Regions from separate parts of the Streptomyces sp. NPDC055966 genome, predicted to be linked through region 1. Evidence: riboswitches for the same ligand, from Rfam matches in the RefSeq annotation. Region 1 holds a riboswitch; the other holds the start of a gene.

Region 1 (4,376 bases):
TGGAACTTGGTGTCAGACCCAGGCGTCGCCCGGCACCTCGAAGCAACCTGGCAGACCCGCCACTGACATCACCGACATCAGCGACACCACCGACCGGAGGTCCCGCATGATCACCGCAATCGACCACATCCAGCTGGCCGCCCCGCCGGGCAGCGAGGAGTTGCTGCGCGCCTTCTACGTCGACGCGCTCGGCCTCGTCGAAGTTCCGAGGCCGGGCCGCCTCGCCGCCCGCGGAGGCTGCTGGTTCAGCGACGACGACCAGCACGTCCAGCTCCACCTGGGCATCGAAACCCCCTACCGGGCCTCCGCAAAGGCGCACCCCGGCCTGCGTGTCGAGGCCATCGAATCGCTCGCCGCCCGCCTCGAAGCCTTCGGCGCCCTGGTGATCTGGGACGACACCACCCTCCCCAGCCACCGCCGTTTCCACAGCCAGGATCCCGTCGGCAACCGTCTCGAATTCCTCCAGCCCATCGGCAGGGAACCGGCAGGTCAGTAGTACCCGCGCATGAGCGCGGTGGCCCATTCCGGCTGGGCGACCGGGCCCTGGGGGCCGAACTCGGCCATGTAGGGCTTGATGTCGAGAATGGGAGTGCCGTCCACCGCGTCCAGGCCCTGGACGTGCAGATCGAGTCCGTCGACCTTGAACAGGCGGCAGCGGGAGACACCGAGCCGGTTGGGGCGGTTCTTGCCGCGCTGGGCGAAGATGCCGACCCGGGGCCAGTCGGTGTTGCCGCGGGGATGGCGGGCTCCGGTTTCGATCTTCTCCACCGGGATCCGGTCGAAGTGGTAGACGACCTCCAGGTGGGAGAAGGCGTCCAGGCCGGCCACCGCGTCGGGGGTGAAGCGGGTGGCGTCGAGGCGGATGACCGCCGTCTCCTTGCCCCAGTCGTCGTCCCGTACCTCCGACCGACCACCCATCACCCGGCCCACCGGGACGGAGACCACCTCGGCGGGAGTGCTGTGCTCGGGCATGCGTCGCGCCTTTCGTGAAAGCGTCCGGGAGTGGGCGCAGGTAGACCCACAGGTGGCTCACCGTATCGATCACCGGTCCAGAGCCGGCGCGCGGCCCGTGAGGCATGTGACCGCCATTACAGGCGCGGCCAGCCCCGGTCAAGACTCCGCCAAGAACTTGCGTTCATGTGCAAGTACGGGGCTACACTCAGGGAGGTTTGAAAAGGGCACCTCGTTCGGTGAGGCGTCTTCACGGACACAGGCCACTGACCCCACGACGTCGAGAGACGCCCAGGGTCAGGACAGGTCTCCCCGACCTAAGGGGTGACCCCAAGTGGCTTCCCCCGCAGGGGGATTACGCCGTGGAGTGCCAAAGCTCTGACGAGTTGGGGTGACCGGCCGTTCGGGCTGGGTTGCTCCTTGCCGAGTCGTTGCTGACGCGCACAGGTCGCGTCCCCGGCCGGAAGGAGGCGAGAGACATGGACTGCAGTAGCAGTAGTCCGGGCCATAGTCGGCCCCTGATCCGCTTGTCCTCGCATTCTTCCGGCACGCGGTAACCCTCTCCCCTGCGCGGATTCCCATCCGCGTCCTGCGCCCCGTACGGCCCTGCGCCGTGACGGGCCGCCGTCCTGCGCTCTCGCGCAGGGGGGACGGCTTTCGTGTGCCCCCTACCTCCCCCTTCTGGGGAGATTCGGGAGGTATGTCATGACCACCGTGACCAACGTGTCCGAGGCCCCGCGCGCCGCGGTCCTGGACGACGCGCACGTCGGCGACATCCGTGGCGCCCTCGGCACCATCAGGCTCGACGACACCGCACCCCGCACCGGTCTGTCCGCCAAGCTCAAGACGCTCCTGGCGATAGTCGGCCCCGGCCTGATCGTCATGGTCGGCGACAACGACGCCGGCGCCTTCGCCACCTACGGCCAGGCCGGCCAGAACTACGGCACCCACCTGCTGTGGACGCTGCTGCTCCTCGTTCCCGTGCTGTACGTCAACCAGGAGATGGTGCTGCGCCTGGGCGCCGTCACCGGCGTCGGCCACGCCCGCCTGATCCTGGAGCGGTTCGGGAAGTTCTGGGGCGCGTTCAGCGTGATCGACCTGTTCCTGCTCAACGCGCTCACCCTGGTGACCGAGTTCATCGGCATCACCCTGGCCTCCGGGTACCTGGGCCTGCCCAAGGCCGTCTCCGTGGTCCTCGCCGCGGGGATCATCATCGCGTCGGCGTTCACCGGCTCCTTCCAGCGGTTCGAGCGGGTCGCCATCGCCCTGTGCGCGGCCTCGCTGCTGCTGGTGCCGATCTACCTCATGGTCCACCCGCACGCCTCGCAGATGGCCCGGGACTTCGTGGTGCCGAACATGCCCGGCGGCACCGGCCAGCTCTCCACCGTCATGCTGCTGATCATCGGCATTGTCGGCACCACGGTCGCCCCCTGGCAGCTGTTCTTCCAGCAGTCGTACGTCATCGACAAGCGGATCACCCCGCGGTTCATGAAGTACGAGAAGGCCGACCTGTGGATCGGTATCGCGGTGGTGGTGATCGGCGCGGCGGCGATGATGGGCTTCACCGCCGCGACCTTCGCGGGCACGCACGGCTTCGGCCAGTTCACCGACGCCGGCGGCATCGCGACCGGCCTGGAGCACAAGGCCGGCAAGCTCGCCGGCGTGCTGTTCGCCATCGCGCTGCTGGACGCCTCGATCATCGGCGCCTTCGCCGTCTCCCTGTCCACCGCCTACGCCATCGGTGACGTCTTCGGCATCAAGCACTCGCTTCACCGTGGAGTGAAGGGAGCCAAGGGTTTCTACGCCGTCTACGCCGGTCTGGTCGCCGCCGCTGCCGCCATCGTGCTGATCCCTGGCTCGCCGCTGGGCCTGCTGACCGAGGGCGTGCAGACCCTGGCCGGTGTCCTGCTGCCCTCCGCAAGCGTGTTCCTGCTGCTGCTCTGCAACGACAAGGCCGTGCTCGGCCCGTGGGTGAACGGCCCGAAGACCAACGCGTTCACCTCGGCCGTGGTCGGGGTCCTGGTCGCCCTGTCGATCGTCCTGACCGCCTCCGTCCTGTTCCCGGACATCTCCTCCGGGGCGATCCTCGACATCATGGCCGCCTGCGGTGTCGTCGGGGTGCTGGCCGCGGGCTACGCCTTCACCCGCCGGCGCACGGGCACCAAGGAGGACCCGATCGACCGGACCGGCAAGGACGAGTGGCGGATGCCGCCGCTGGAGACCCTGACCCGGCCGGCCATGTCCACCGCCCGCAAGATCGGCATGGGCGCCCTGCGAACCTACCTGCTCATCGCGATGATCCTGGTCGTCATCAAGATCGTCCAGGTCGCACTCGGCAACTGACCCTCCCGGGGCGGCGGCCGAACCCGCGCCGCCGCCCCGGCACGGCTACCCACTCCCCCTCGGAAGGGAGGACCGGCCATGCACGTCCTGCGCCACCTGACCCACCTGACCGCCTCGGCCGTCCGCCGCCTCGCTCCGGCGGGGTGCGCCTCCCCGTCACTGCCGCTGCCTCTGTCCGACGGCCGGGAACGCACCTACCTGCTGGACGACCCGGCCGCCTGCCCGGGACTCGCATCCCGGCACACCGTCTACGACCCGCGCGTCCACCTCGTCCATCTGCTGGCCCGGCAGGGCCGCGACCCCCGCTGGCTGGCCCGGTTCGCCGGCCTGCCCCTGCCGGCCGTCGAACGCCTCGCACCTTCCCTCACTCCTCGTCGCCGCAACGCGCCCTTCCCGGAGGTGAGTTACCCATGCCTGCCCTGACCGTGATCCCCATCCCGCTTCTCGGCCACACCCCGGCCCACAAGCGTGACGCCGTGCGCGCCTGGTTCGCCCACATCCTGCGCCAGCTCGCCGACAGCCCCACGGACCGCACCGTCATCCGCGCGCTGCCCCGCCCGGCAGCCACTCGTACGCCGTTGGCGCACGCCCAGCACGTCGGGCCGCATGCCCACGGGCACACGGTCACCGGCTCCGACGGCCGACGCCACCTCGAAGCCACCTGCCACTAGCAACCCGCACGCCGCTGCTGGAAGGAGAGTTCGCATGCCCTTCCCTGCCCTGGGAACATCCTGGCGCCCGTCACTCGATCCGTCCCGCCTGTACGGCTGGAGCCCGCTGCCCGCGGACTCGCACCGGCCTGCGGAGGTCGTTCCGCATCGGCGGCCCGCTGCCTCGACCACGCACTTCGGCACCACACTGATCCGACAGGGAACCGACATGGGCTTGAGCTACCGCATGGCCCGCTGCGCCCACGACGACCGCAAAGAGACCGCTGCACCATGGGGACGCCGCCGGCACTGGTTCCCGCCGCGGTCGCCAGACACGCCTGCAGCGCCGGAGGCTCGGGCACCGGTTTACCGGGTGGCCGGGCTCGTCGTCGACTGTGCCACCCGCCGAGCCGAAGTCGAAGGGCATCAACT
Region 2 (4,376 bases), on a different contig from region 1:
CCGAGGAAGAGCGGGGCGTCCCGGAAGCTGCGGGAGACGGAGCGCTCCACGCCGGCGGCCTCTCCTATGGCGTAGCTCGCCGACAGCGGGACGACGGCGCCGGCCAGGGCGGAGGCGCCGAGCAGACCGAGCGCGAACAGCAGCTCGGCGTTGCGGCCCGCGACCGGCTTGAGTGCCTCGGCGGCCTGGGCGGCCGAGTCCAGCGGGCCGGTGCCGCCGATGGCGGAGGCGGTGGCGATGATGATGGTCAGGCTGATGACGCAGGCGAAGACGGCGCCCAGGATGGCGTCAGCGCGGATCAGCGGGTAGTCCGCGGGCTTGGCGCCCCGGTCGACGACGCCCGCGGCGGCGTAGAACTGCATGTACGGGCTGACCGTCGTGCCGATCAGGGCGACCGCCAGCAGGATGAAGGCCTTGTTCGGCTCCATGTGCGGCACGACGAGGTGGTGGCCGACCGCGCCCCAGTCGGGGTGGCCGAGGATCATGGCGACCGGGTAGGCGAAGAAGGCCAGCGACATGATCAGGAAGATGCGTTCGGCCCAGTGGTAGGAGCCGAACAGCACCAGCGCCCACAGCAGGACCGCGGCCGGCGGGATGACCGCCCACTTGGGGACGCCGAGGAGTTCGAAGGCGGCGCCGATGCCGGCGAACTCGCTCACCACCAGGCCGGTGTTGGCGAGCAGCAGGCAGAAGACGGCGAGCGCGGTCAGGCGGAGGCTGAACTGCTCGCGGATCAGGGCGCCGAGGCCCTTGCCCGTGTAGGCGCCGAGGCGGACGGCCATCTCCTGCACCATCACCAGCGCGACGGTGACGAGCACCATGAAGAACAGGGTGCCGTAGGTGAACTGGGAGCCCGCCGAGGCGTAGGTGGCGATGCCGGCGGCGTCGTTGCCCGCGTTCGCGGCGACCAGTCCGGGTCCGGCAACCGCCGCGATCATGGTGATGCGCCGCCAGCCGGTCCGGCGCGCGGGCGCTGTGGCCTGCGGTGCCGCGGTGGCGGTGTCGAGGTCGCGGGTCACTGCAGGAACCTCCGGAAGTGCAGCCGCCCGCGTTCGGGCAGCATCGCGTCGAGCAGGTCGTCGGCCAGGATCCGGCCGAGCGGGCGGTCGCTGTCGTCGACCACCAGGAGTGAGGAGGCGCGGGCCGCGACCAGGTGGTCGGCGGCCTCGGCCAGGGAGGTGTCGGCGCGGACGGTGTCCGGCGGGCCGAACTGGGCTCGCCAGGTGACGAGGTCGGTTATGGGGGTGGTGTCCTCGGCCACCGCCAGGTCGAACAGCGGGAGGTCGCACAGCAGCCGGTCCGTGCCGTCCACCACGGCGATCGCGTCGATCTCGGTCCGGTGCTCGTGCTGCTCGGCCAGCCGGCCGCGCACCTCGGCGACGGTCTCGTCCGGCCGGGCGGTGATCAGCAGCGTGGTCATGGCACCGCCCGCCGTGCCCTCCCGGTGCGTGAGCAGCCGGCGCAGTTCGGCCGCCTCGTCCTTGGGCATCCGGGTCAGCAGGGCCTCGCGCTCCTCGCGGGTGAGGTCGCGCAGGGCGTCGGTGGCCTCGTCGGGCTCCATCTCGTCGACCAGGCGGGCGGCGTGTTCCGGCTGGGCCTCACGCAGCAGGTTCTGCAGCTCGGCGGGTTCCATCTCCTCCAGCGCGTCGGCGGCCTGCTCCGGTTCCAGCCAGCCGAGCAGCTGCTGGCGTTCGGCGCGGCCGAGGTCTTCGAGGATGTCGGCGAGGTCGGCCGGGCGCAGCCGGTGCAGGGCGGCCCGGGAGGCGCGCAGCCGGACCTCGGGCGGACCCTCGGTGGCCTGCTCGGCGAAGGGGGCTATGGCCTGCCAGTCCAGCACCCGCTCCGGGGTGGGGCGGGCCTGCCAGCGGCGCGGGCCGAGCCGGCGCAGCAGGGTGGGCAGCGAGACGTCCACACCGACGAGGACGACCTGGTCGACCAGGGGCGCGAGATACAGGTCGGCGGCGCGGGTGACCTGGACGCCGTCGACGTCGACGAGCTGATGGTCGAGCACGTCCTTGGCGAGCAGCGCCTCGCCGGGACGGCGGACGAAGTCGCGCAGGTCGACGCGGGCGGTGCGCAGCCGTACGTGCCCGGCGTGCACCTTGCCGAGGGCGTCGGCGGGCACGAAGGTGTGGCGCCGGCCGATGCGCAGGATGAGCCCGGTGACCGGCGGGTAGGAGTCGGTGCCGTAGAGCCGGGCGACGACGTCGACGATGCGGCCGACCTCGTCGCCGGACTGGTTGGTGGCCGGTCCGCCGATCAGCCCCGCGAGGGAGACCAGCGAGGTACGGACCGCCTTGGACGTGGTGGCACGGCGCTCCAGGATGACCCGGCGGTCGCGCAGGCGGGCCGAGGTGGACATGAGCAGAGTGTGGGCAGCCAAGATGAACACCCCCTTGCCCCGGTGTGACGGGGCTACGGGCGGCCCGTGGCAGCGCACGACTCCCCCGCACCCGGGCACCGGGCACGCCGGGCGCATACCGGCGCACGGCCTGCCGGCCGGGTGAACCGGTCGGGGGTCAGGGAAGAAGAGGCAGCTGCGGGCCGCGGAAGGACGGCGCGGACAACACGAAGAAGGGCCGACTATGGCCCGGACTACTGTCCATGTCGCCTCCTCCCGGTCACGGCCGCGCTGAGAGTGTCGCGGTCCTGTGGCGGAGGGCAGCCGGAGCCGGCTCGGCCCGGCACACCCCTTCTCGTCAGAGCTTTGGCACTCCACGGCGTGATCCCCGTACGGGGAAGCCACTTGGGGTCACCCCTTGGGCCGGGGAGACCTGTCCTGATCCGGAGCGTCTCTCGACGGGTGGGATCAGTGGCCTGTGTCCGTGAAGACGCCTCACCGAACGAGGTGCCTTTCGTTTGTCCGCACCAACGATACGCGGGCCGCAACCCTCCTTCCGCACCCATGACCGGCCCTTGACCTGCACACTACGGAACGGAAACCGGCGTCAGTACACATCCCGCACATACCGCTTGTCGGCGCCCAGCTGTTTCACGTAGGCGGCGGCCTCGGCCTCGGCCAGGCCGCCGTGCGCGACGGCGATCTCGCGCAGCACCCGGTCGACGTCCTTGGCCATGCGGGAGGCGTCGCCGCAGACGTAGAAGTGGGCGCCGTCCTGGAGCCAGGACCACAACAGCGGGCCGTGTTCGCGCATCCGGTCCTGGACGTAGACCTTGGCGCGCTGGTCCCGCGAGAAGGCGGTGTCGAGGCGGGTGAGCGTGCCCTCGGCGAGGAACCCGGTCAGCTCCTGCTCGTAGTAGAAGTCCGTCGCCCGGTGCTGCTCGCCGAAGAACAGCCAGTTGGGGGCGCGATGGCCGCGGGCCCGCCGCTCCTCCAGGAAGCCGATGAAGGGCGCGACGCCCGTGCCGGGGCCCACCATCACGGCCGGGGTGGCGGGGTCGGCGGGCGGGCGGAAGTGCGGTGCCCGCTGGACCCGGACCGGCACGGGGGTGCCGGGCTCGGCGTCCGCGAGGAACGGGGAGCACACACCCTGACGGGGACGCCCGTCCGGGTTCTCGTACCGGACCACGGAGACCGTCAGGGACACCAGGTGGGGGTCGGTCAGGGGGCTGGACGATATGGAGTACAGCCGGGGTTGCAGCCTCCCCAGCACGTCGGCCCACTCCTGCGCCCCGGCCCGGACGCCGAACTCGGCGACGACGTCGACGGCCTGGCGCCCCCAGGACCACTGCGCCAACTCGCCCTTGTTGTCGGGCCGGAGCAGCTTGCGCAGCTCACGCGGGTCGCGGGTGCGGTCGGCGGCGAAGCGCAGCAGGCCGGGGGTGACCCGGGTGATGTCCAGGTGCCGGAGCAGGGCTTCGGCGAACGGCACCTCTCCGGCGTGCTTGACCTGTACGGCCGTGTCCGCGTCGACGCCGGTGACGGCGAGCCATTCGGTCATCAGCTCCGGCCGGTTGACCGGCTGTACGGACAGGGCGTCCCCGGCCTCGTAGACGAGGGGGGCATCGCTGTCGCGGGTGTCGAAGGTGAACCGCCGGACCTCCTTGCCGGCGCCGGGCAGGCTGAGCAGGCAGTTGCCGGTGAGGCGGGCGGTGACGGGGGTGGGGCGGCTCGACCGGGGCGCGGCCTGCGGGGCGGCAGGGGTCGCGGGCGCGGCGGGGGGCGGCTGCTCGGCGGTGCTCAGCGCGGCGAGTATCCGGTCGAGCCAGGCCCCGGCCGCGCTCTCGTAGTCCGGTTCGCAGTCGATGCGCGGTGCCAGCCGCGTCGCGTCCAGCTCCGCCATGCGCCGGTCGAGGCGCCGGCCGTGGCCGCAGAAGTCGTCGTAGGAGGAGTCGCCGAAGGCCAGGACGGCGTACCGCCTGCCGTCCAGGCGTGGTGCGTCGGGCGCGGCGAGGGCGTCCCAGAAGACGGCGCC

Evidence for each region. A riboswitch is a leader RNA that binds a small molecule or an ion and turns the genes downstream of it on or off. The one in region 1 is predicted to bind magnesium.
Region 2: it holds a riboswitch for magnesium, as region 1 does, so the genes downstream of both, ACFC8N_RS31970 (magnesium transporter MgtE N-terminal domain-containing protein) here and ACFC8N_RS47695 (NRAMP family divalent metal transporter) in region 1, are expected to answer to the same signal.

What each region holds. Positions count from the first base shown of each region.
Region 1 is NZ_JBHJYK010000052.1:3,181-7,556, forward strand. It holds gene ACFC8N_RS47680 (hypothetical protein) at 1-66, shown strand, start outside; gene ACFC8N_RS47685 (VOC family protein) at 107-496, shown strand; gene ACFC8N_RS47690 (SAM-dependent methyltransferase) at 490-972, opposite strand; M-box (ykoK) riboswitch at 1,176-1,349, shown strand; gene ACFC8N_RS47695 (NRAMP family divalent metal transporter) at 1,657-3,294, shown strand; gene ACFC8N_RS47700 (hypothetical protein) at 3,373-3,717, shown strand; gene ACFC8N_RS47705 (hypothetical protein) at 3,705-3,965, shown strand; gene ACFC8N_RS47710 (winged helix-turn-helix domain-containing protein) at 4,000-4,376, shown strand, end outside.
Region 2 is NZ_JBHJYK010000017.1:171,764-176,139, reverse strand. It holds gene ACFC8N_RS31975 (divalent metal cation transporter) at 1-1,019, opposite strand, end outside; gene ACFC8N_RS31970 (magnesium transporter MgtE N-terminal domain-containing protein) at 1,016-2,362, opposite strand; M-box (ykoK) riboswitch at 2,684-2,855, opposite strand; gene ACFC8N_RS31965 (molybdopterin-dependent oxidoreductase) at 2,949-4,376, opposite strand, start outside.